Regions from separate parts of the Salinispora pacifica DSM 45544 genome, predicted to be linked through region 2. Evidence: riboswitches for the same ligand, from Rfam matches in the RefSeq annotation. Region 2 holds a riboswitch; each other region holds the start of a gene.
The links. Region 2 has a riboswitch for cobalamin ahead of SALPAC3_RS0117175 (ABC transporter substrate-binding protein). Riboswitches for the same ligand answer to the same signal wherever they lie in the genome.
Positions count from the first base shown of each region.

Region 1 (7,738 bases), 3.5 Mb from region 2:
CGGCCCAGAACCGGCGAGAGCCCGGCGCGCCGGGAAGGTCGTACGCTACCGTTCAGCACGATGCTCAGCCGTCTCGTACGGGCATTTAGTGCCCGTCGTTCGCTCCGAACGGCGACCCGGAGGTACCCACCGTGACCGACGACACCGACGTCACCTCGTGGGCTCTCCAGGCAGGAGGCGGTGACCAGGCGGCTGCCGCCGCCTTCATCCGGGCGACCCAGCAACAGGTCCGGCGCTTCCTGGCCGCCCTGATCTCCCCAGCCGAGGCGGATGACCTGACGCAGGAGACCTACCTACGCGCGCTGCGGTCGCTTCCCTCATTCGCCGGGCGCTCCTCCGCGCGCACCTGGCTGTTCAGCATCGCCCGGCGGGTCGCGGTGGACCACGTGCGGACCGCCACGTCCCGTCCGCGGACGGTCCCGATGACCGACTCCCACGACATCACCGACGCCGACGAGAGCGGCTTCGACCGGCAGGTCGCCCTGGAGCAGGTCATCGCGGCGCTGCCGACCGACCGCCGGGAGGCCTTCGTCGTCACCCAGGTTCTCGGCCTCTCCTACGCCGAGGCCGCACAGGTGTGCGGCTGCCCGGTCGGGACGATCAGGTCACGGGTGTCCCGGGCTCGGGCAGACCTGGTCGTCGCACTACAGGCCCGCTCCGGCGAGTCGGCCCGGCACACCGCAACCGGCTGAAGACCTCCCGTCCCGCACGGGAACCAACGCCGGCGCCGGTCCGACTACCGGTACATGGGGTGTGAGCAGTGGCGCGAGGTGTTGTCGGCGCAGTTGGACGGGGAGGAGACCCCGGCTGAGCGGGCGGCAGCCGACTCCCACCTGGCCAGCTGTGGTGGGTGCCGGACGTGGTTCGACCAGGCCGCGGCGATCACCCGCCGGGCCCGGCTGTCGGTCAGCGTGCTCGGCCCCGACCTCACCGATGTGATCCTGGCCGCAGCCCCGGCAGCCCCGGCAGCCCCGGCAGCCCCGGCAGGGTCAACGACGCGGCCGCCGTGGCGACAGCGGCTGGTGATCGCCCTGCGCGCAACGCTCGGGCTGACCGGCGCGCTGCAGGTCCTGCTGGGTCTGACCCAGGTCGGTCAGGCGGCGGCAGGCCCGCACATCCACGCCGGCGGACCGCTGGCCTCGGGCCACCTGTGGCACGAGGCAGCGGCGTGGAACATCGCCGTCGGTGCCGGGTTCCTGTTCGTGGCCGCCCGCCGCACCCCGCCGACCGGGCTGCTGCCCATGTTGAGCGCCTTCGTCGGCACGCTGGTGCTCCTGTCGGTCAACGACCTGATGACCGGCCGGGTGGAGACCGCCCGGCTGGTCAGTCACGGATTCCTCTTCGTCGGCTATGCGATCGTCGTGGCCATGTCTCGGCCGGGTCTACACCCGGACGGCCCGCCCACCGACCTCCGTGCTGATCGTCCCCGCTGGCGGATCCGGGCCGAGGATGAGCCGCCCCCGCCGGGGCTGCGGCTCGTGCCCCCGCCGGTTCCGGGTTCGGCGTGCCATCGGGACAACGCGGCGGCCTGAGCGTCCCGATACCGGTGATGTCGCTAACCGAATCATCGGGAACTTTCCCGCCCTGCCGAACCGACCAACAGTCGACACCGAACTCAGAGAGGTCCTACATGCCAAGCAACGTCACCGATCGGCGCCTACGCCCGGCCGCCCTGGTCGCCGCTGCCCTGCTGACCGCCGCCATGGCCGGTTGTGGCTCATCCAGCGGCTCGTCAACGACCAACCCAACCCCGTCGGAGACGGCCGCTCCGGCGGCGGATGCCCCCGCCGGCGTGATCGGGATCAACGACCCGTGGGTGAAGGCCGCCGACAAAGGGATGACCGCGGCGTTCGCCACCCTGGTGAACGAGAGCGACGCCGACGTTACCCTGACCGGCGTCAGCACAGAGGTGTCGCCGATGGAGCTGCATGAGATGGCCATGAAGGATGGCGAGATGGTCATGCAGGCCAAGAAGGGCGGCATCGTGATCAAGGCGAAGAGCAGCCACCTGCTGGAGCCCGGCGGCGACCACCTCATGCTGCTGGACCTGCAGCAGCCGGTGCAGGCCGGGGATGAGCTGACCTTCACCCTCGCCTTCGCCGACGGGCGGACCCAGTCCTTCACGGCGGTGGCGAAGCCGTTCACCGGTGCTGAGGAGAGCTACGACCCCGAGCACAGCATGCCGGACATGTCCATGAGCCCCAGCGCAGCGTCGTGACTGGGAGCGGCCCCCGCGCGGTGAGCCGGCGCGGTCTACTCGCGGGCGGTGCCCTGGCTGCCGGTGGCGCGCTCGGCGCCACCGTGGCCGTCACCGCCGTTAGCCCCTCCGACGACCCCGCGACCCGCCCCGCCGAGCTGACGCCGGTGGCGGAGATCGGGCTCGCCATCGAACCATTCCACGGGACCCGCCAGGCGGGGGTCGCCACCGAACCGCAGGCACACGCGGCGTTCGTCGCGCTCGCCCTCCGGCCGGAGACGGACCGGGAGGCGCTGGGGCGAATGCTGCGACTGCTCTCCGACGACGCCGCCCGCCTCACCCAGGGCCGTCCCGCCCTGGCCGACACCGAGCCGGAGCTCGGGCTGCTGCCGGCCCGGCTGACGGTGACCTTCGGCTTCGGCCCCGGTTTCTACCAGGCGGCCAACGCCGACGAGCGGCGGCCACCATCGGTGGCCGCCCTCCCGGCGTTCCGCATCGACCGGCTCTCCCCCCACTGGTCCGGCGGGGATCTGCTGCTGCAGATCTGCGCCGACGACCCGCTGACCGTCGCGCACGCCCAGCGGGTGTTGGTGAAGGACAGCCGCCCCTTCGCCACCGTCGCCTGGGTACAGCAAGGCTTCCGACGCGCGGCCGGGTCCGAGCCGGGGCGCACCCAGCGCAACCTCTTCGGCCAACTCGACGGCACCGCCAACCCGAAGCCGGGCGCTCCCCTGGAGACCGCGGTGTGGGTACCGGACGGGCCGACCTGGCTGCGCGACAGCACCACCCTGGTCGTCCGGCGGATCAGCATGAACCTGGAGACGTGGGATCTCCTCGGCCGCACCGACCGAGAGTTGTCCGTCGGCCGCCAGCTCGACACCGGCGCGCCGCTGACCGGCACGGACGAACACGACGAGCCCGACTTCGACGCCCTCGGATCGGGCGGGCTCACCGTCATCCCGGACTTCTCGCACCTGACCCGCTCCCACGTCACCGAGGACCGGCTCCGGATTCTGCGCCGCCCCTACAATTACGACGGCGTGCCCAGCGCCGACGGCACTGCGGACAGCGGCCTGATCTTCGCCTCGTACCAGGCCGACATCACCCGTCAGTTCCTACCCATCCAACGACGGCTGGCCGAGCGGGACCTACTCAACGAGTGGACCACCCCGATCGGCTCCGCCGTCTTCGCGATCCCACCCGGCTGCCCCGAAGGCGGCTGGATCGGCCAGCAACTGCTCGGCTGACCTCGACAGGAGAACCATGCGGACCAACACCCGCCCGAGACCCGCCGGCTTCCTCGCCGCCGTCCTCGCCGCCGCCGCGCTGCTGCTCGTACCGGCCGCGCCGGCTGCCGCGCACAATTCCCTGAAGACCACCACACCGGCCAAGAACGCCGAGCTGGACAAGGCGCCGACCGAAATCACACTGGAATTCCTCCAGAAGCTGGATCCGGCGTTCACCACCATCGTCCTCTCCGACGCTGCGGAGCAGAAGGTCCCGACCGGTGAACCCGTGGTCACCGGGGCAAAGGGCACGATAAGCATCGACGGAGCTCTGGCGAACGGCACCTACACCGTCGCGTACCGGGTAGTCTCCGCCGACGGGCACCCGGTCCAGGGCTCGTACGCGTTCACCGTCGCCGACCCCGCTGGCGCCGAGGCGCCAGCTCCGACGCCGGCGGGGTCGTCCCCCGCGGCCGAGCCCACCACACCGCCGACGGAGCCCGCGACGGCCAGCCCGGTGGCGGCGACCGACAATGACGGCGGCGGGATCGGCACGGCGACGGTGATCGGCGGCGGAGTCTTGTTGGTCCTGGTAGCCGGGGGCCTGGTGCTACTACGCCGCCGACGCGGCACGGCCTGACCAACGGGTGCCGGGCGGCGCCGAGCACCGCCCGGCACCCGTCGGCGCCGCTGTCCCAGCGGGATGAGCACCGCTGCCACAGGCGGGCGGCGTGGCCGTTGCCACGGCCACGCCGCGCGTCGCGTTGCGTTGCGGCGATCACCGATCGTCCGCCGCGGCATCGTTGAGCAGCGCGGCGAGTTCGGTCACCGCCCGCGGACGGGCCCCCGCCAGCTCCGGAATCCGGTCCAGGAGCCGGTGCACCAGCGGCGCCCAGGCCGGCACCAGGTGTGCCGCCGCGAGCAGGCCCCCATCGGCAAGGCCGTCCGCCGTGGCTACGGTCCGCACGCCACCGCCGGAGACCACCGCCACCGCTTCCGCCCAGCGGAAGGCGAGGTCGACATCGTGCGTGGAGAGCACCACCGTCGTACCCGCGGTGTGCAGGTCGTCCAGGGTGCGCAGCAGTGCTTCCACCCCGGCCGGGTCGAGCCCGGCGGTGGGTTCGTCGAGAATGAGCAGCCGTGGGTGCATCGCGACCGCACCGGCGATGGCCACCCGCTTGCGCTGGCCGTAGGAGAGTAGATGGGTGGGTCGCTCGGCGAGCGCCGACACACCGAGCGCCGACAGCGCCGCATCGCAGCGCCGCCGCACCTGCGCGGCCGGGAGCCCCAGGTTGACCGGCCCGAAGGAGACGTCCTGCCAGACGTTGGCGGAGAAGAGCTGGTCGTCTGGGTCCTGCACCACCAGCTGCACCTGCTGCCGCAGCTCCCGAAGGCCGGCCCGGGTGTGTCGCACCTGGGTGCCGGCGAGGACGATCTGGCCCGTGGCGGGCCGCAGCGCGCCGGCCGCCAGTCGGAACAGCGTCGTCTTGCCGCCGCCGTTCGGGCCCAGTACGGCCAGCCGCTGACCGGGGTCGATCCGAAGATTGACCCCGGTCAGGATCGACCGACCCGGCTGGTAGGCGAAGCCCACCTCATCGAACTCCAACAGCGAGGCGTTCACCAAGGAGACACCAACCCGGTGCTGACCGTGACAATCGCGCCGAGCAACACCGTGGTCGCCGCGACGAACGGCACCGACACCCGGTGGGCCGCCACCTGCACGGCGAGTGACCCGGTGTAGCCCCGTACCGCCAGTCCCTCCTCCAGCCGCCGCGCCCGGTGCAACGCCCGAACGAACACCGCCCCCGCCTGTCCGGCCAGCGACCGGTAGGCGGTCCGCCAGGTACGGAAGCCAAGCCGGGCCGCCTGCGCCTGGCGGACCGCACCCACGCTCTCCACCAGCAGGAAGAGCATCCGGTACGTCAGCGCGGCAACCTCGGTGACCGCCGGGGGGACCCCCAGCCGGTGCAGTCGTGGCAGGACATCCGACAACGGGGTGGTGGCGGTGAACAGCAGCAGGCAGGTCAACGCCGCCACGGATCGGCCCGCGGTCTGTGCCGCCAGCGGCAGGCCGGCGGGGTCGATGGCCAGGCGCGCCGGAGCCGGCATCGACACCAGCAACGGGACCGTTGACGTGGCCACGAAGAGCAGCGGCACCCGGCCCGCCCGCAGCACCACGACCAGTGGCACCCGTGCGGCGGCCAGCAGCACCGCCGCGGCGCCGCCGGACAGGAGCGCGGCGGGCCAGGTGGGCAGGGCCACCGCGCAGACCAGCAGCCCGAGCGCGAGCAGCGCCTTCTCGGCGGGGTGCCGACCTCGCCAGGGACCGGTGTGGGCGGCGATGTCGAGGGCGAACACGCTAACCGCGCTGCCGATCGACGGCGTCGCGCTGCCGCTGCCGGGTCCGGGCAACACCGAAGTAGTAGCCGAGCAGGCCGGCGCCGAGCGCGGCCTGAAGGGCGAAGAACGCCGACTCCAGCTCGGCCGACGGCGGCTCGTAGATCGGCGAGAACCACGGCTGGTAGTCCGGGTGGTCATCCACAATGGCCTGCTCGGCGACGGCGTCCGCGCCGGAGAAGGGCTCCTCCCCCGACCCGAGGCCGAGCGCCAGCGGCACCACCGCCAGGAGTAGCACCGCGAGCAGCAACAGCAGGTTCACCCAGGAGAAGCGCCTCATGCCCGTACCTCCGCCGCCGGGCGCAGCAGGCCGAGCCGACGCAGGTCGTCCCCGCTGGTCCGACTCAGCAGGCGGACCACCAGAACGGTCAGTAGTCCCTCGCTGATCGCCAACGGAATCTGGGTCACGGCGAAGATCCCGCCGAACTTCGCCAGCGCACCGCCGACGCCGGAGACCGGGTCGGGGAACGCCAGGGCCAGCTGGGCGACGGTGACACCGTACGTCGCCAGGCTGCCCAGGGCCGCAGCGGCGAACACCGCCGGACCCAGTCCGCCGCCAGCGCGACGGACCACGGTATAGCTCCCATACGCCACCCACGGGCCGACGATCGCCATCGAGAAGATGTTCGCGCCCAACGTGCTCAGCCCGCCGTGGGCCAGCAGCAGCGCCTGGAACAGCAGCACGATGCCGCCCAGCACGCTCATCACCGGCGGTCGGAACAGCACCGCCCCCAGCCCGGTGCCGGTCGGGTGGGAACTCGACCCGGTCACCGACGGGATCTTCAATGCGGACAGCGCGAAGGTGAAGGCACCGGCCGCCCCGAGCAGCAGTTTCGAGTCTGGATCTGCACGGACCTGCCGGACCAGGGCCCGGCTCCCGTGGACGACGAATGGCGCGGACACGACGAACCACGCCGCCGCTTGTTCCGGAGGGAGATACCCCTCGGCGATATGCATCGAACGACCTTCCCTTCCAGCACCTCGTGGATGAGATCCGTGTCAAGGCCGGTCTCCTGGCTTCCGGATCGACGTTCACTCCAGCCTTCCCAGGCCTGGTGGGGCCCAGTGGCACAGTCAGAGATCACTACCCGGTCACAGTGGCGAGGGCCGCGCCGGTCTTCCACCGGCTTCCCGTGCACCTTGACGGCGAGAGGCTATCGGGCACCCGCCCGGACGGCAAGCTGTTGATTCGCGCCAATCGCTACGCGTCTCCGCCGACTGCGGCGAATCGGACGCCACGCTGGGCCCACGGGCCGGGAGCTTCAGCCCGGGCCAGAGCCCGGTTTCCTGGCGGTCAGGAGGGCGTAGCCGAGCACACCGTCGGCGACCGCGGCCCGGGCCGCGGCCAAGACCGCCGGGGCCCGGGCGAAGTCCAGGCCGAGCGCCGCCGCCTGATCCGCGGCGGTCAGCCGCAGCACGGTCAGGCGCGCCTCGATCTGGTCGATCATCGTGGTGACCGCAGAGTCGTGCCGTTCGGTGTGGGTTGTCGTCAACCCCGCGCCAGCCAGCAGGGCGACGTACTCATCGAGGGGACGCGCATCGGCAACGCAGGCGATCCACGCTCCCAACCCGGTCAACTCGGGGGGCAGCCGGTCGGGGACGGCGACCACATCGGCCAACCCGAGTTGACCGCCCGGGACCAGCACCCGGGCCAGTTCCCCCGCTGCGGTGGGCTTGTCGGGGAAGGTGCAGAAGGCGCATTCGCAGACCACCACGTCCACCGAGTGCGAGTCGACAGCGAGCCGCTCGGCGTCTCCCCGCCGGAACCGCACCTGGTCGGCGAGCCCAACGGACCGGGTCACCCGGGTAGCCGCCTCGACGTTGGAGCCGGCGAGGTCCACACCGGTCACCGTGCAGCCGTACTCGGCTGCCAGCAGCAGCGCGCTGGTACCCCGTCCGCTCGCCACATCGAGTACGC
Region 1 is NZ_KB905359.1:259,346-267,083, reverse strand. It holds gene SALPAC3_RS0101100 (sigma-70 family RNA polymerase sigma factor) at 132-692, shown strand; gene SALPAC3_RS0101095 (zf-HC2 domain-containing protein) at 747-1,532, shown strand; gene SALPAC3_RS0101090 (copper chaperone PCu(A)C) at 1,631-2,218, shown strand; gene SALPAC3_RS0101085 (Dyp-type peroxidase) at 2,215-3,444, shown strand; gene SALPAC3_RS0101080 (copper resistance CopC family protein) at 3,461-4,063, shown strand; gene SALPAC3_RS0101075 (energy-coupling factor ABC transporter ATP-binding protein) at 4,202-5,044, opposite strand; gene cbiQ (cobalt ECF transporter T component CbiQ) at 5,041-5,781, opposite strand; gene SALPAC3_RS0101065 (energy-coupling factor ABC transporter substrate-binding protein) at 5,783-6,100, opposite strand; gene SALPAC3_RS0101060 (energy-coupling factor ABC transporter permease) at 6,097-6,777, opposite strand; cobalamin riboswitch at 6,807-6,978, opposite strand; gene SALPAC3_RS0101055 (class I SAM-dependent methyltransferase) at 7,083-7,738, opposite strand, start outside.
Region 1: it holds a riboswitch for cobalamin, as region 2 does, so the genes downstream of both, SALPAC3_RS0101060 (energy-coupling factor ABC transporter permease) here and SALPAC3_RS0117175 (ABC transporter substrate-binding protein) in region 2, are expected to answer to the same signal.

Region 2 (7,738 bases):
CCGGTCGAGCGCAACACCCGGTACGACGTCGTGCGCGAGTACGACGCCGCGCCCTCGCTCGCCGACCGTCGCGCGCAGCCGCAGCAGGTGTGGGCCTGATCGTCCTGGCCGGCGGTTCGCGTACCCTCGTAGGGCCATGACCGAGCAGCGCAACAGAATTCCCCGGCGAGATGCCGAGGGGCGGGTGCTGACCCTGGGTGACCTGCTCGGGGTGAGCCTGGCTGGCTGGGTCATCGGGGTGCTCGCGTTGGTGGCACTGGACTGGGGCTTCACCTCGCTCAGTTCGGGGGAGTTCGGCCAGGCCAACGGGTGGTTGGCGGTGATCCTGCCGGCCTGGCTCTACTGGGATGACTTCCGCGCCTGGGGGTTTGGCGCCGCCCGGGTGGTGGCGGGCCTGGTGGCCGGGGCCGTGGGGCTGACCCTCGGCTTGGTGGTGGCCGGCCTCACCGCTGACCTGCCGCCGGTGGTCTCCGGCGGGTTGGGCGCGGCGGCCTTCACCGTCGGGTACGCGGTGGTGTGGTTCCACGGTGTGCGGTGGCTGGCCCGGAGGACGGGCTGAGGTCGCCCGTCGACGGCGGAGAACGGAGTACGGAGATGAGCGCGGCGGTCAAGTACACGCTGGGCCGGATCGGGCTGTTTGTCGTCGTGCTGGCGGCCCTCTGGTTCGTGGAGTTGAATCTCTTTATCAAGTTGATGGTGGCGTTGATCTTCTCGGCGGCGCTCGCCTTCTTCCTGCTGCGGCCGTGGCGGGAGGAGATGGCCGAGGAGATGGCCGCCGCCGCCGAGCGACGGCGCGCGGAGAAGGAGCGGCTGCGTTCGGCGCTGGCCGGCGAGGACGACGCCGGGACGGGCTCGGCGGAGCGGGGCGGCGAGGACGCCACCGGGATGGGCTCGGCGGAGCAGGGTGGCGACCCGCCGAAGTCCTGACCTCGGGCCGGGATCCCATCAAATTTACGCATGGAAGAATATTGATATGACCATGCGCTGGGTGGTGGAGTGTGCGGTACCAGGCGGGAAGGTTTCCCGCGCTCATCAGGAGGTTGTCCATGGCCTTCCGCACCCCCACCCTTCGCCGCCGCCTCGCGCTCGTCGTCGCCGCGGGGTTCGGCCTGCTTACCTTCGCCGCGGCACCGGTCTCCGCGAACACCACGCCGGACCCCAGCGGTGAGTCGGCCGCCGTCCAGTACCGGGTGCTCGGCCCGCGTACCCTGACCGACCGCAGCGCGGTCGCCAGCACCGGCGCCGCGATCGACTACTCCGAGCACGGCGTCCTGCACGTCACCGCCACCGCCGCCGAGGCCACCGCGATCACCAAGCTGGGCTTCGAGCTGGAGGAGGTTCCGGTAACCCACGCCGACCACGATCACGACCACGGGGACGTCGGCATCTCCGACTTTCCGCCCGCCGACTCCGACTACCACAACTACGCCGAGCTGACGGCGGTGGTGAACCAGGTGGTGGCGGAGCACCCCAGCATCGCGCGGAAGATCAGCATCGGCACCTCGCACGAGGGCCGGGACCTGATGGCGGTGAAGATCTCCGACAACGTCGGGACCGACGAGGACGAACCGGAAATCCTCTTCAACTCCCAGCAGCACGCTCGGGAGCACCTGACCGTGGAGATGGCGATCTACCTGCTCAACCTCTTCACCGACAACTACGGCAGTAACTCCCGGGTCACCGACGTGGTCAACAGCCGGGAACTGTGGATCGTCCCGACCGTGAACCCGGACGGCAGCGAGTACGACATCGCCACCGGCTCGTACCGGTCGTGGCGCAAGAATCGGCAGCCGAACAGCGGCTCGTCCTGGGTCGGCACCGACCTGAACCGCAACTGGGACTACCTCTGGGGTTGCTGCGGCGGCTCCTCCGGTTCCACCTCGTCGAGCACCTACCGGGGCCCGTCGCCCTTCTCCGCCCCGGAGACCGATGCGGTGCGCGACTTCGTGGACAGCCGGGTCGTCGGCGGAGTCCAGCAGATCAAGGCCAACATCGACTTCCACACCTACTCCGAGCTGGTGCTCTGGCCATTCGGCTACACATACAGCAACACCGCCCCGGGGATGACCGCCGACCAGTACAACACCTTCGCCACCATCGGCGGGGAGATGGCGGCCACCAACGGCTACACCCCACAGCAGTCCAGCGACCTGTACATCACCGATGGCAGCAGCATCGACTGGATGTGGGGGGCGCACGGGATCTGGGCGTACACCTTCGAGCTGTACCCCCGCTCCGCCGCGGGCGGCGGCTTCTACCCACCCGATGAGGTCATTCCGGCGGAGACCGCCCGCAACCGCGAAGCGGTGCTGCTCCTCTCCGAGTACGCCGACTGCCCGTACCGGGCGATCGGCAAGGAGGACCAGTACTGCGGCGATGGTGGCGGCGGGGAGACGGTCTGGGCGGACACCTTCGAGACCGCGACCGGCTGGACGATCAACCCCAACGGCACCGACAGCGCCACCACCGGCCAGTGGGAGCGGGGTGCCGCCCAGGCGACCAGCTACTCCGGCGCCAAGCAGCTCACCCCGTACGCGGGCGGTAACGACCTGGTCACCGGCCGGCTCGCCGGCTCCTCGGCGGGCACCCACGACATCGACGGCGGCGTGACCAGCGCCCGCTCCCCGGCGGTGGCCCTGCCCTCGAACGGCACGCTGACGCTCTCGTTGGCCTGGTACCTGGCGCACTACTCGAACGCCTCCTCAGCCGACTACTTCCGGGTCAGCGTCGTGCACAGCGGCGGCACCACCACCCTGCTCAACCAGGCCGGGGCGGCGACCAACCGCAGCGCCTCCTGGTCGGTGGCCAACCTCGACCTGACGCCGTACGCCGGCCAGTCGATCCAGATCCAGGTGGCGGCGGCGGATGCCGCCGGCGGGAGCCTCGTCGAGGCTGCCGTCGACAACGTCACCATCACCGTTTCCTGAATTCCGGGTGGGGGCCCATCCCTGGGCCCCCACCCCCACCTCGTCACACGTCTGCGGCCCTCCGGGCGCCGGCGCGACCGTGCGCTACGGTGCTACCGACCATTCCGCAGCGAAGCCGGTGGGAAACCGGCACTGTCCCGCAACTGTGATGCCCCGGGGTCATCCCGGGGACGAGTCAGGTCGCCTGCGGTCGGTCGCGATACGCGCTCTCGAGGAAGGGCGCCTCGTGGACGGGCACCTCGGTCCCTGTCGGCGAAGCACCAACTCCTCGACCGACAGGAGGCCCGATGTCCAGACGTACCCCCCGGTTCTTCACCGCGGCCCTCGCGGTGGCCGCGCTCGCACTCGCCGGCTGCGCCGAGAAGACCACCGACTCCCCCGCAGCCGAAGACGGCGCGTCCAGCGCCGCGACCTTCCCGGTAACCGTCGGCTCGCTGACGCTGGAGCAGCAGCCGGAGAAGATCGTCTCGCTGTCGCCGACCGCCACCGAGATGCTCTTCGCGATCGGGGCGGGGCCGCAGGTCGTCGCGGTCGACGACAACTCCAACCATCCGGCGGAGGCGCCGCGGACCGACCTCTCCGGCTTCCAGCCGAACGCTGAGGCGATCGCCGCCCACAACCCCGACCTGGTGCTGCTCGCCAGCGACCAGAACAAGATCGTGGACCAACTCACCACGCTGGAGATCCCGGTCTTCCGCACCCCGGCGGCGGTCACGCTGGAAGACACCTATCGGCAGTTCACCGAGGTCGGCGCGTTGACCGGGCACCCCGCCGAGGCCGCCGACGTGGTCAGCCAGATGCAGGACGACATCGCGGAGTTGGTCGCCGACCTGCCCGAGCGGGCGGAGAAGCTCACCTACTTCCACGAGCTCGGCCCCGAGCTGTACACCGCCACCAGCAAGACCTTCATCGGCTCGCTCTACGCGCTCGCCGGGCTCGAGAACATCGCCGACCCGGCCGACGCGGACGGCGAGAGCGGCGGTTACCCGCAGCTCTCCGAGGAGGTCATCGTCAAGGCCAACCCGGACTTCGTCTTCCTCGCCGACACCAAGTGCTGCCAGCAGAGCGTCGCGTCGGTCCAGGATCGACCCGGCTGGGCGACGATCACCGCCGTACAGGAGAACCAGGTCGTCGAGCTCGACGACGACATCGCCTCCCGGTGGGGCCCGCGCGTCGTCGACCTGCTCCGCACGATCATCGAGGCGACCGCCAAGGTCCCCGCGTGACGCTGGGCCGGTGGCGATAGCAGAGGCCTTCCCATGCGGCAGGTGGTAACCCAGCGCCCCTCCGGCCCGCCGGAGGGGCGGCCGGCCGCGGCTCGACCCGCCGGGCTGCGGCCCGGCTGGCTCGTCGCCGGGCTGGCCGCGGTCCTGGCCGCCCTGGTGGCGGGCGTCTCCCTCGGCCCGGTCAGCCTGCCACCCGGCAGCGTCGCGGTCGAGCTGCTGAACCTTCTCCCCGGGGTCGGCCTCGACAGCGGGCTCACCGAGCGGGAGATCGCCATCATCACCGAGCTGCGCCTGCCCCGGGCCGTACTCGGCCTGCTCGTCGGCGGCCTGCTCGCCCTGGCCGGCGGTGCCTACCAGGGCGTGTTTCGCAACCCGCTGGCCGACCCGTACCTGCTCGGGGTCGCGGCCGGCGCCGGGTTCGCGGTCACCGTGGTGATCACCGCTGGCGGGGTTGGCGGGGCGATCACCGGACTGCCGGTCACCATCCCGCTGGCCGCGTTCGTCGGCGCGATCGGCGCGGTCACGCTGACCTACCTGCTCGGCTCCGCCGGTGGCCGAAGCCGATCACCGGCGACCCTGATCCTGGCCGGGGTGGCGGTCTCCGCCTTCCTCTCCGCCGGCCAGACGTACCTGCTGCAACGCAACTCAGACAGCATCCAACAGGTCTATGCCTGGCTGCTCGGGCGGCTCGCCACCGCCGGCTGGCACGACGTGTGGCTGGTCCTGCCGTACTTCCTGCTGACCGCCGTGGTGGTCCTGCTGCACCGGCGGGAGCTGGACGTCCTCTCGGTCGGCGACGACGAGGCGACCAGCCTGGGCCTACACCCGCAACGGTCCCGTTACCTGCTGATCGCCGCCGCCTCCCTCGGCACCGCCGCCGCGGTCTCCGCGTCCGGGCTGATCGGCTTCGTCGGAATCATCGTGCCGCACGCCGTACGACTGCTCGCCGGCGCCAGCTATCGGGTGATCCTGCCGCTGTCGATGCTCTTCGGCGGGGCGTTCCTGGCGCTCACCGACGTGGTCGCCCGTACCGCCGCCGCCCCCGAGGAGATCCCGATCGGCGTGGTGACCGCCCTGCTCGGCGGCCCGTTCTTCGTTCTGGTCCTGCGTAGCGCCCGGCGGGTGCTGGGATGAGCGCACCGGCGGTGGCGGTACGCGACCTGCGGGTCCGGCTGGCCGGCGTACCCATCCTCACCGGGGTCGACCTGAGTGTCGCCGCCGGCGAGTGGGTGACCGTGATCGGCCCGAACGGCGCCGGCAAGTCGACGCTGCTGCGCGCCGTCGGTGGCCTGCTGCCCACCGAGGGTGCGGTATCCCTCTTCGGTACGCCGATCCAGCAGCTGCGTCGCCGGGACCGGGCCCGGGTGGTGGCGACGGTCGCCCAGTCGCCGGTGGTGCCGGCCGGAATGTCGGTCCTGGACTACGTGCTGCTCGGCCGCACCCCGTACATCGCGCCGCTGGGCCGGGAGTCCACCGCCGACCTGGCCGCCGCGCACGATGTCCTGGACCGGCTGGACCTCACCGGATTCCACGCCCGGGAACTGGCCACCCTCTCCGGTGGCGAGCGACAGCGGGTCTTCCTGGCCCGGGCCTTCGCCCAGGGGGCCACCCTGCTGCTGCTCGACGAACCGACCAGCGCGCTGGACATCGGCCACCAACAGGACGTCCTCGAACTGGTCGACCAGCTCCGCCGGGCGCATGGCCTGACCGTGGTGGCGACCATGCACGATCTCTCCATCGCCGGCGAGTACGCCGATCGGATGGTGCTCCTCGCGGACGGTCAGGTGGCCGCCGTCGGCACCTCCCGGGAGGTGCTCACGACGGAGCTGCTGGCTCGCCACTACCGCGCCACCGTGAAGGTGATCGACGGCGAGCACGGCCCACTGGTGGTACCCGTCCGCCCCACCTCCGCACCCGGCCGGATGCTGGAGATCAGGGCGGGGTGATCGCGTGGAAGAGGGCGCCCTGTGGGTCGCGCAGGGCTGTGCAGCGACCGGCCGCGGTGTCGCGGGGCGGCACCAGGATCGCCCCGCCCAGGGCGGCGGCCCGGGCGGCGGTCGCGTCCACGTCCGCCACTCCGAAGTACACCGACCAGTACGCGGGCGCGCCGGCCGGGTAGTCGCCGAGCGGCGTGGTCATCCCGGCGACGATCTGGCTGCCGAGGCGCCAGCCGGTGTGTCCGGCCGGACCGGTTGGCGGCTCGTCCGGCTGCCAGCCGAAGACCAGCTCGTAGAAGACCTTCGCGCCCTCCGGGTCGGGGGTGACCAGTTCGGTCCAGCTCATCGCCCCCGGTACCCCGAAGACCTCGCCGCCGGGCATCCCCAACGGCTGCCACACACACAGCGTCGCGCCCGCCGGGTCGCTCAACACCGCCATCCGCCCCCGGTCGAAAACGTCGAAGGGGGGCACCACGAGCTGCCCGCCGGCCTCCTCGACCCGCGCGGCCACCAGGTCGGCGTCGTCGGCGGCGACGTAGATCGACCAGATCGGCACCTGCTCGGGAATGGCCGGCAGCCCGGCACCCGCCACCGCCTGGCCGTGGCGGAGAAAGTCGGTGTAGCCGTTCGCCTCGGGCTCCGGCGCGATCCGGCCGGTCCAGCCGAACAGCTCCGGGTAGAAGCGGCGCGCGTCGTCGAGGTCCGGCGCGGCCAGGTCAGCCCAGCAGGGGGTGCCCGCCGGAACGATGCCCACCTCAACCCCTCTCGTCCGGGGCGGCCCCGGTGACACGGCCCCGACCCGCATGATGACACTGCCACAGCCCGTCCGGCGGGAAATGGGCAAACGTCAACGCCAAGAGGTGACTCGGGCTTCCGCGTTGCCCTGGCTGCTGGTGGTTTCGCAGCGGCTGGACCCCACGTGGGCCACCAATGCGTTACTGAACAAAAAATGCTTAATCTGTCGCCGAACAACTCCTGGCTGACTGCCCCGGTCGGGTGAGGTATGCCCGGCTGTGTAGGGTCTCGGCGCACCCAGATCGCTACCATAAGTAGGTGGGCGACGCGGAGATCCTCGTTGGAGCCAGCTGGCCGTCACTGGTGTCGGTGGTGTCAGACGGCGGGCTGACCTATTCGGCTATTGAGGGTGACTCGGGCCAGTTTTCGGAGGTTGTGACGTCGGGTGTGACGTTGGGGTTCACGCCGCGGGCGATGGCGACGCTGAACTTCAACACGATTCTGTTGACCTCGACAGAGATTGACCTGTGTCGGGTTGATGCGGTCACGAACGATGCATCGTTGGTTTTCGATCCGCCGGTGACAATTATTGGTGGCGGATGGACGCACACTCATCTTTCCCATGACGATGCCGGGAGTCTGTGTGGACTCACTTCGGCGGGGGGTGTCTGACCGTGGCCGTTTCAATCCCAGCACGTCTCAGTGAACCCCCGAGGAGACCCATGCCCCCGAAAGCTGGAATACGTCGCTCCCTCCCGGCGGCATTGGCCGCACTGGCCCTCGCCGGCAACGGTGCGGTGGTGGTCGAGACAGCGCGTCCGGCCGAGGCTCGGGCCGCCGGTGTGCGGCCTTCCTTCCAGCTTCCATTCCCGTGCGGTGATTCCTGGCAGATCTCCACTTATCGCGGTCATGA
Region 2 is NZ_KB905359.1:3,759,827-3,767,564, forward strand. It holds gene mqnE (aminofutalosine synthase MqnE) at 1-99, shown strand, start outside; gene SALPAC3_RS0117160 (hypothetical protein) at 137-559, shown strand; gene SALPAC3_RS0117165 (DUF4229 domain-containing protein) at 595-927, shown strand; gene SALPAC3_RS0117170 (M14 family metallopeptidase) at 1,047-2,927, shown strand; cobalamin riboswitch at 3,010-3,133, shown strand; gene SALPAC3_RS0117175 (ABC transporter substrate-binding protein) at 3,215-4,153, shown strand; gene SALPAC3_RS0117180 (FecCD family ABC transporter permease) at 4,187-5,287, shown strand; gene SALPAC3_RS0117185 (ABC transporter ATP-binding protein) at 5,284-6,099, shown strand; gene SALPAC3_RS0117190 (VOC family protein) at 6,086-6,844, opposite strand; gene SALPAC3_RS27355 (hypothetical protein) at 7,144-7,497, shown strand; gene SALPAC3_RS0117195 (peptidoglycan DD-metalloendopeptidase family protein) at 7,590-7,738, shown strand, end outside.

Region 3 (7,738 bases), 420 kb from region 2:
CCCGCTGACGCCCATCTGGTACGCCGACACCCGCCGCTCGAAGAAGTTCGACAGCTCCTGTACGTCCTGCAACTCCATGAAGGCGAACGGGTTCTGGCTGCCGTACATCGGGGCGATTCCCAGCGTGACCAGCCGCCGGTCCGCGACGTGCTGGAGGTATTCCCGCATGTCGGTCAGGGAGAGCCCGGACACTCCCTGCTCAAGCAGGTCCGCGGCGAACTGGACCTCGCAGTCGACCGCCTCCGCCATCATCTCCCTGACCTGCTGCTCCAGGTCGGCGTCGAAGAGGTCCGGCTCCTCGGTGCGGGCGGTCTCCACCACGTCGAAGGCGAAGGCCATGTGCATGGACTCGTCGCGGAACACCCAGTTGGTGCCGGACGCGAGACCGTTGAGCAGACCCCGGGAGCGGAGGAAGTAGACGTAGGCGAAGGCGCCGTAGAAGAACAGGCCCTCGATGCAGGCGGCGAAGCAGATCAGATTGAGCAGAAACGCCCGCCGGTCCGCCCGGGTCCGCAGCTCCCGCAGCTCGAAGATCGAGTCGATCCACCGGAAGCAGAACTCGGCCTTGCGGGCGATCGAGGGGATGTTCTCCACCGCCGCGAACGCCGCGAACCGCTCCTTTTCCTCCGGCACGTAGGTGTCCAGCAGGTTCAGGTAGAACTGGACGTGCACCGCCTCCTCGAAGAGCTGCCGGGACAGGTAGAGCCGGCCCTCCGGAGAGTTGACGTGCTGGTAGAGGTTGAGCACCAGGTTGTTGGCGACGATCGTGTCGCCGGTGGCGAAGAACGCGACCAGCCGGGACACCAGGTGCCGCTCGGCCGGGGAGAGCTTCGCCAGGTCGGCGAGGTCGGAGTGCAGGTCCACCTCCTCAACCGTCCAGGTGTTCTTGATCGCCTCCTTGAACCGGTCGAAGAAGTGCGGGTACCGCATCGGGCGCAGGGTCAGGTCCATACCGGGGTCGAGCAGCAGCTGCCGCTCGCCAACGGTCCCGGCGGTCGCGGTACGGGTCTCGACGGTCGCGGTACGGGTCTCGGCATCGGTGGTCATTGGCAGGCCTCGCAGCTTTCGGGGTTTTCCAGGGAGCAAGCCAGCGCCTCGGCATCAGCCCCGGCGGAACTCGACGGGGTGACGGCGACGGTGGCCTGCTGGATCCGCGTCGCGGGACGGGACCGCAGGTAGTAGGTGGTCTTCAGCCCGGACTTCCAGGCGTACAGGTACATCGAGGAGAGCTTGCCGATCGTCGGCGCGGCCAGAAACAGGTTCAGCGACTGGGACTGGTCGATGTACGGGGCGCGGGCCGCGGCCAGGTCGATCAGTGCCCGCTGCGGCAGCTCCCACGCCGTACGGAACAGTTCCCGCACCTCGGCGGGGAGCTCGGCGATGCCCTGCACCGACCCCTCCGCCCGCTTGATCTCGTCCCGGATCGGGGCCGTCCACAACCCGCGCGCCTTCAGCTCACCAACCAGGTAGGTGTTGACCTGGAGGAACTCACCGGACATGGTTTCGCGCTTGAACAGGTTGGACACCTGCGGCTCGATGCACTCGTAGCAGCCGGCGATCGAGGCGATCGTCGCGGTCGGGGCGATCGCCACCAGCAGCGAGTTCCGCAGGCCGTGCTCCGCGACCCGCGCCTTCAGCTCGGCCCACCGCGTCGGCTGCGTCGGCTCGGCCCCCCACAGCTCCGGGTGCAGCTCGCCCCGGGCCGCGCGGGTCTCGGCGTACGCGGGATGTGGGCCAAACCGCTCGGCGAGCCCGGCGGAGGTCTCCAACGCGGTCAGGAAGATCTCCTCCTGCACCCGGGTGGACAGCTCCCGCGCCTCGGCCGAGTCGAACGGCAGCCGCAGCGTGAAGAAGGCGTCCTGCAGCCCCATCAGCCCGAGCCCGACCGGCCGCCAACGCGGGTTGGAGGCGGCCGCCTGCTCGGCCGGGTAGTAGTTGATGTCGATCACGCGGTCGAGGAAGACCATCGCGGTACGGACGGTCTCCCGCAGCTTCGCCCAGTCCACCCCGTCGGCGCTGACGTGGGCGCCCAGGTTGACCGAGCCCAGGTTGCACACCGCGGTCTCGGCGTCGTTGTTGACCTCAAGGATCTCGGTGCAGAGATTCGACAGGTGAATCGTGTTACCGGGCTCCCCGGTCTGGTTGGACAGCGCGTTCGCGCGGTCCTTGAAGGTCATCCACCCGTTGCCGGTCTGCGCCAGGGTGCGCATCATCCGCCCATACAGGTCCCGCGCCTTGACCGTACGGACCGCCCTCTTCTCCGCGACCCGGTAGGCGGCGTCGAACTCCGCGCCGTACAGGTCGGGCAGCTCCGGGGCGTCGGACGGGTCAACCAGCGACCAGTCCCCGTCCGCCTCGACCCGGCGCATGAACTCGTCCGGGAGCCAGTTGGCCAGGTTGAGGTTGTGCGTACGCCGGGCGTCCTCGCCGGTGTTGTCCCGCAGCTCCAGGAACTCCTCGATGTCGGGGTGCCAGGGCTCCAGGTAGACGCAGGCCGCGCCCTTACGCCGGCCGCCCTGGTTGACCGCGGCGACCCCGGCGTCGAGGGTCTTCAGGAACGGCACGATGCCGTTCGACCGGCCGTTCGTTCCCCGGATCAGCGCGCCCCGGCCCCGCACCCGCGACCAGGCGATGCCGATGCCGCCGGAGAACTTCGACAGCTTCGCGACCTGGTGGTACCGCTGGTAGATGGAGTCCAGTTCGTCGCGGGGCGAGTCGACCAGGAAACACGACGACATCTGGGTGTGCCGGGTGCCGGAGTTGAACAGCGTCGGCGAGCTGGGCAGGTACGCCAGCGACGACATCAGCCGGTAGAACCCGATCGCCTCGGCCGGCGTCCGCGACAGCCCGCAGGCCACCCGCAGCAGCCAGTACTGCGGGGTCTCCACCACCAGCCGCGACTGCGGGTGCCGCAGCAGGTAGCGGTCCGCGACCGTACGCAGCCCGAAGTACTCGAACCGCAGGTCTCCGGCGGGGTCCACCGCATCGTCCAGCTTGCGGGCGTTGCGGGACACGAAGGCGGCGGTGTCGTCGCTGATCAGCCCGAGGCCGTGGGCGTACCGGATGGACTGGCTGAAGCTCGCGACCTGCTGCCCCCGGACCTCCTTGTCCACGTACGCGGCCAGCAGCCGCGCCGCCAGCCTCGAATACTGCGGCTCCTCGCCGATCAGCTCCGCCGCCGTCTGGATCGACAGCCGGTCCAGCTCGGCCGTTGTCGCCCCGTCGTACAGGCCACTGATCGTCTTGGTCGCCACCCGCAGCGGGTCCACCTCGTTCAGGTCGCCGACCCACCGCTCCACCGCACGGACAATCTTGTTTACGTCCACCGGCTCGGTGTCGCCGTTGCGCTTACGGACCTCCATCACCTGCCGCCGCTGCTGCTGAGCCGCACCGCCCGGACCGTCCGTGGCGCCCTGCCGCGTCGCCGTCGTATGCCCGGCCGGACCGTCCGTGGCGCGTTCCCGCGTCGCCGTCATCTCCCCCTCCTCCGCCTGCCGACAAGGTCGCCGAACACGCGGAGGGACACCACAATCAGTCGCCCGGTGGGTAACCACACCGGGCGGCTGCGGGTGTCGGCCGTCCCGCGCGGCCGCCAACCGCCGCACGCGTCGCGTGCGGCGCGCTGGCAGGTCTTCGGACTCGCGGGCACGCCCGGGGTCCCGGTCGCCTACTGGCCGTCGCTTCCCAGGCTTCGATCAGCCCAGTGCGTGATGACGGCGGTCGTTCCCACTCACCGCTGCGGGGCAGCCCCGGACTTCCACCGGGTTCCCTCTTGCCTCGACCACTCCCGGTGGGAGCGCCGAACCAGCTGCGGGAGACACCATATATGCCTCCCCCATCCGGGATGCAACACCAGATGTCGTGGCGGCGTGTCAGCGGCTGAGAAACTGCCCCAGGGCACGCAGCCAGCCGTCCCGGTCTTCCAGGTGGACGTCGTGCCCAGCGCCGGCAACGACGACCCGCTCGACATCTGGACGTAGGGACACCATGCGCCGCACCTCGGCGACAGGGATGATCCCGTGCTCGCCAAACACCAGCAGGGTGGGGGCCTGCACCTGCTGCCACTCGTCCCAGCAGGCCCGGTCGGCCACGGCCGCGATGGTGTCCCGCATCACCGCCGGTTCGAATCGCGGCCAGAGCCCGTCCGGGCGCCGGTCCAGGTCTCGCAGCCAGGCCTGGGCCACCGGGGTGTCGCCCAGAAACTCGGCGGCCTGGCGAACATCGGCGAACGGCACCGGCCACGAGGCGAAGAAGGCACCCAACTCGGCCGGGTAGTCCCCCCGTTCCTCGCGGCCACCGACCCCGCCCTCCAGCAGCACCAGCCGACGCACCAACTCGGGATACGTCGCGGCGAAGAGCAGCGCGGTGTGCCCACCCATCGACTGACCCACGACCGTCACCGGTGCACCACCGGCGAGCTCCGCGACGACGGCGAGCACATCCTCGACGTACGCCCGGCGGGAGAGGTCCGGCGGCCATCGGGTCGAGTGGCCGTGCCCGCGCTGATCCACCACGATCACGCGGTGCTCCGGTAGCAGCGCCTCCGCCGTCGGCACCAACTCCGCCGCGCTGCCGGCCAGCCCGTGCAACAGTACGATCACATCGTCGCCGGAGCCGCCCACGAGGCAGGACAGCGCCACCCCGTCCCGATGGATCGTCACCCGCTGCACCGTACGAACTCCCTCACCCCTGGCGACCGGAAACCGCCGCAACCCTACTCAGGCCGGATTTTGGTTCTCAATCGACTTGAGCAGGGCGTGGTACGTCCGCTCCAGAACACCCCGTCACTGAACGGGTCAGCGGCGGCGGTAACGGTGGGCTGCGTGCCGCTCCGCAGCTCCACGTTGACCGCGACCAGGATGGTCCGCGCGGCGAAGCAAGGTCCCACGCAAGGGGTCAACCAGCCACATCCGCCCACTGTCGCCGGTGCCGGTCAGCGCCGACCCGTGGTGGGAGCGAACGACCATCGCTCCCACCACGCCGCACTCGATCGCCAACGCCTGATCTGCGATCGACAGATCTGACACTCTCGATCGGATAGCACGATCATCCCCGCGCCGGCCGCCAGTTCGCCGCCCACCCTACTCAGCAGACGTGCCGTCAAAGCTCCTACCAGCAGTCGAAGACTCGTGAAGAATCGAGCTCATCCTCGGCTGCCATCACCGAGGCAGACAGTAAGGGACCGATGGGATGTCGAAAGAAATTCTGTGCGCGTTTGGTGTCGACATGGACGCGGTCGCCGGCTGGTTGGGCTCGTACGGTGGCGAAAATTCGCCCGTCGATATTTCCCGTGGCATTTTCGCTGGCGAAGTCGGCACGCCGCGCCTTCTCAAGCTGTTCGAAAAATACGCTCTTCCGAGCACCTGGTTCGTTCCTGGACACTCCATCGAGACGTTCCCCGACCAGTTCCGGCAAATTGTGGATGCCGGTCATGAGGTAGGTCTCCACGGTTACAGCCACGAAAATCCGATCGCGATGAGTCAAACGCAGGAGGCCGCCGTCCTGGACCGGTGTATAGACCTGATCGAGTCGGTAACCAAACAATCCCCCAGGGGCTACGTCGCGCCATGGTGGGAATTCTCGCCGGTCACGCACAAGCTGCTACTCGAACGGGGTGTCCGATACGACCACTCGCTGATGCGCGACGACTTTACCGTACACCGGGTTCGCGTGGGTGACACCTGGACCAAAATTGACTATTCCGCTGATGCCGCGGACTGGATGAAGCCGTTGGTCCGCGGCGAGGAGACCGACCTCATCGAGATTCCGGCGAACTGGTACCTCGATGACCTGCCGCCGATGATGTTCATCAAGACCAGCGCGAGCAGCCACGGCTTCGTCAACCCGCGACAACTCGAGGAGATATGGCGTGACCAGTTCGACTGGGTCTACCGGGAGCTGGACTACGGCGTATTCCCCTTCACCATCCATCCGGATGTGTCGGGACGTCCGCAGGTTCTCCTGATGCTGGAGCGCATGATCGAACACATCAACCAGCATGAGGGAACAAGGTGGGCCACCTTCGACGACATCGCCATCGATTTTGCACTTCGCTACCCACGCGCTGGAGACGGCGCATAGCACGCGGGCCAGGGTCTGCGAAGACGTGGCCAGCAGCGGCGTCACCCGCCTCTGCGGTGCACGATTCAGGACCTGACACTCATCTCGCTAATCGAGCTGCATCCACCTGTCCGGCCCCCGGAGCGGAACGAAGCCCACCTTGGCGTAGACGCCGTGCGCGTGATCCGTTTCCAACAGAATATTGTGGATGCCGAGGTTCTGGAGGTGGCCCCGGACCTCGCGGGCGAGCCAGGTGCCCAAGCCACGACCGCGCTCGGCTCGGTCGACGTACACGTCGCAGACCCAGGCGCAGGTGGCCCGGTCGGTGACCGCCCGGGCGACCGCCACCTGGCGTCCGTCTCCGGGGCGATAGACACCGAAGCCGATGGAGTTCGCGAAGGCACGCTCCACCGTCGCCCGGTCCCATCCACGGGCCCAGTGCGTGTCGGTGGCAAGCCAGTGGTGCACCCGGTCGAGGTCGAGACGCTCACGCTCGGTGCTGACCAGGTATCCGTCGTGGTGCGTCCGGGTGAACACCCACGACAATTCCCGCCAATACCTCCGGGAAACCCGGTGGACTGATGACGTTACGTCACCGACCGCCGCACCGCTGCGACCTCGCCGTACAGCTCCGCCAGCGCCCACAACCTTCGGGCCACCGGTGCGGAGCCGGAACCCGCCGGTCGCGATGCGCATGCTCGCTGCGCCTTCCGGCCGAGCCGCTACGCGGGTTGGCGCCCTGCACTGTGGCCACGATGGGCTGCACCGATCACCCGGGCGATGGGTTTCCTACCCGGAAGCGGGGAAGCCGCCCTCGGAGTCAGACCGACTGGCGGGAGAGCACGGACCGGAGGGCCTCGATCAGGCCCGCCGTCCTGGCGTCCGGGGCCATGGTGACGCGCAGCCCGTTCGTCACGTATCCGAAGGCGATCCCGCTGGCCGGGTCGGCGTAGCCGAGTGAGCCGCCGTGCCCGGGGAAGCCGAAGGCGGTCGGTGACCACCAGGGCTGCTCCGGCAGGGGCAGGCCGAAGCCGAGCGCCGGCCGGGTCGGCACCCGCAGCACCTGGTCAACGCCGTTGGCCTGTTCCCGGGTGGCGGCGGCGAGGGTGGCCGGGTCGAGGATCCGGACGCCGTCAACCTCGCCGATGAGGCCCGCGTAGAAGCGGGCCAGGGACGAGGCGGTGCAGATGCCGTTCGCCGCGGGGATCTCCGCCGCCCAGGTACGGGGGTCGGCGAGGTCCAGCGGCGGGTCGGTCACCATCATCGACCGGACCGCCAGCGAGGTCGGATCGGTGTACGCGGCCAGCGCCTCCCGGAGCGTCGCCGGCAGCTTCTCGGGGGCGGCGGGCGGGGCGACCGGCTGCTCGGTGATCCGGGCGACCCGGTGCGCCTCGGTGGCGGGCAGGCCGATCCAGAAGTCCAGGCCGAGTGGGGTGGCGATCTCGTCGGCGAAGTAGGTGCCGAGGCTGCGGCCGGAGACGCGGCGTACCACCTCGCCAACCAGCCAGCCGTAGGTGAGCCCGTGGTAGCCGTGCGCCGTTCCCGGCGGCCAGGCAGGTGCCTGGGCGGCCAGCGCCGCGACGACCGGCTCCCCGGTGAGCGCCGCCGTCAGCGGGACCGGGCGGTCGAGCACCGGCAGCCCTGCCTGGTGGGACAGGAGCCAGCGGACCGGGATGCC
Region 3 is NZ_KB905359.1:3,339,336-3,347,073, reverse strand. It holds gene SALPAC3_RS0115270 (ribonucleotide-diphosphate reductase subunit beta) at 1-1,047, opposite strand, end outside; gene SALPAC3_RS0115265 (ribonucleoside-diphosphate reductase subunit alpha) at 1,044-3,476, opposite strand; cobalamin riboswitch at 3,608-3,824, opposite strand; gene SALPAC3_RS0115260 (alpha/beta fold hydrolase) at 3,873-4,670, opposite strand; partial or broken gene SALPAC3_RS27215 (inositol monophosphatase family protein) at 4,760-5,018, opposite strand; gene SALPAC3_RS0115255 (polysaccharide deacetylase family protein) at 5,191-6,081, shown strand; gene SALPAC3_RS0115250 (GNAT family N-acetyltransferase) at 6,169-6,597, opposite strand; gene SALPAC3_RS0115245 (serine hydrolase domain-containing protein) at 6,881-7,738, opposite strand, start outside.
Region 3: it holds a riboswitch for cobalamin, as region 2 does, so the genes downstream of both, SALPAC3_RS0115265 (ribonucleoside-diphosphate reductase subunit alpha) here and SALPAC3_RS0117175 (ABC transporter substrate-binding protein) in region 2, are expected to answer to the same signal.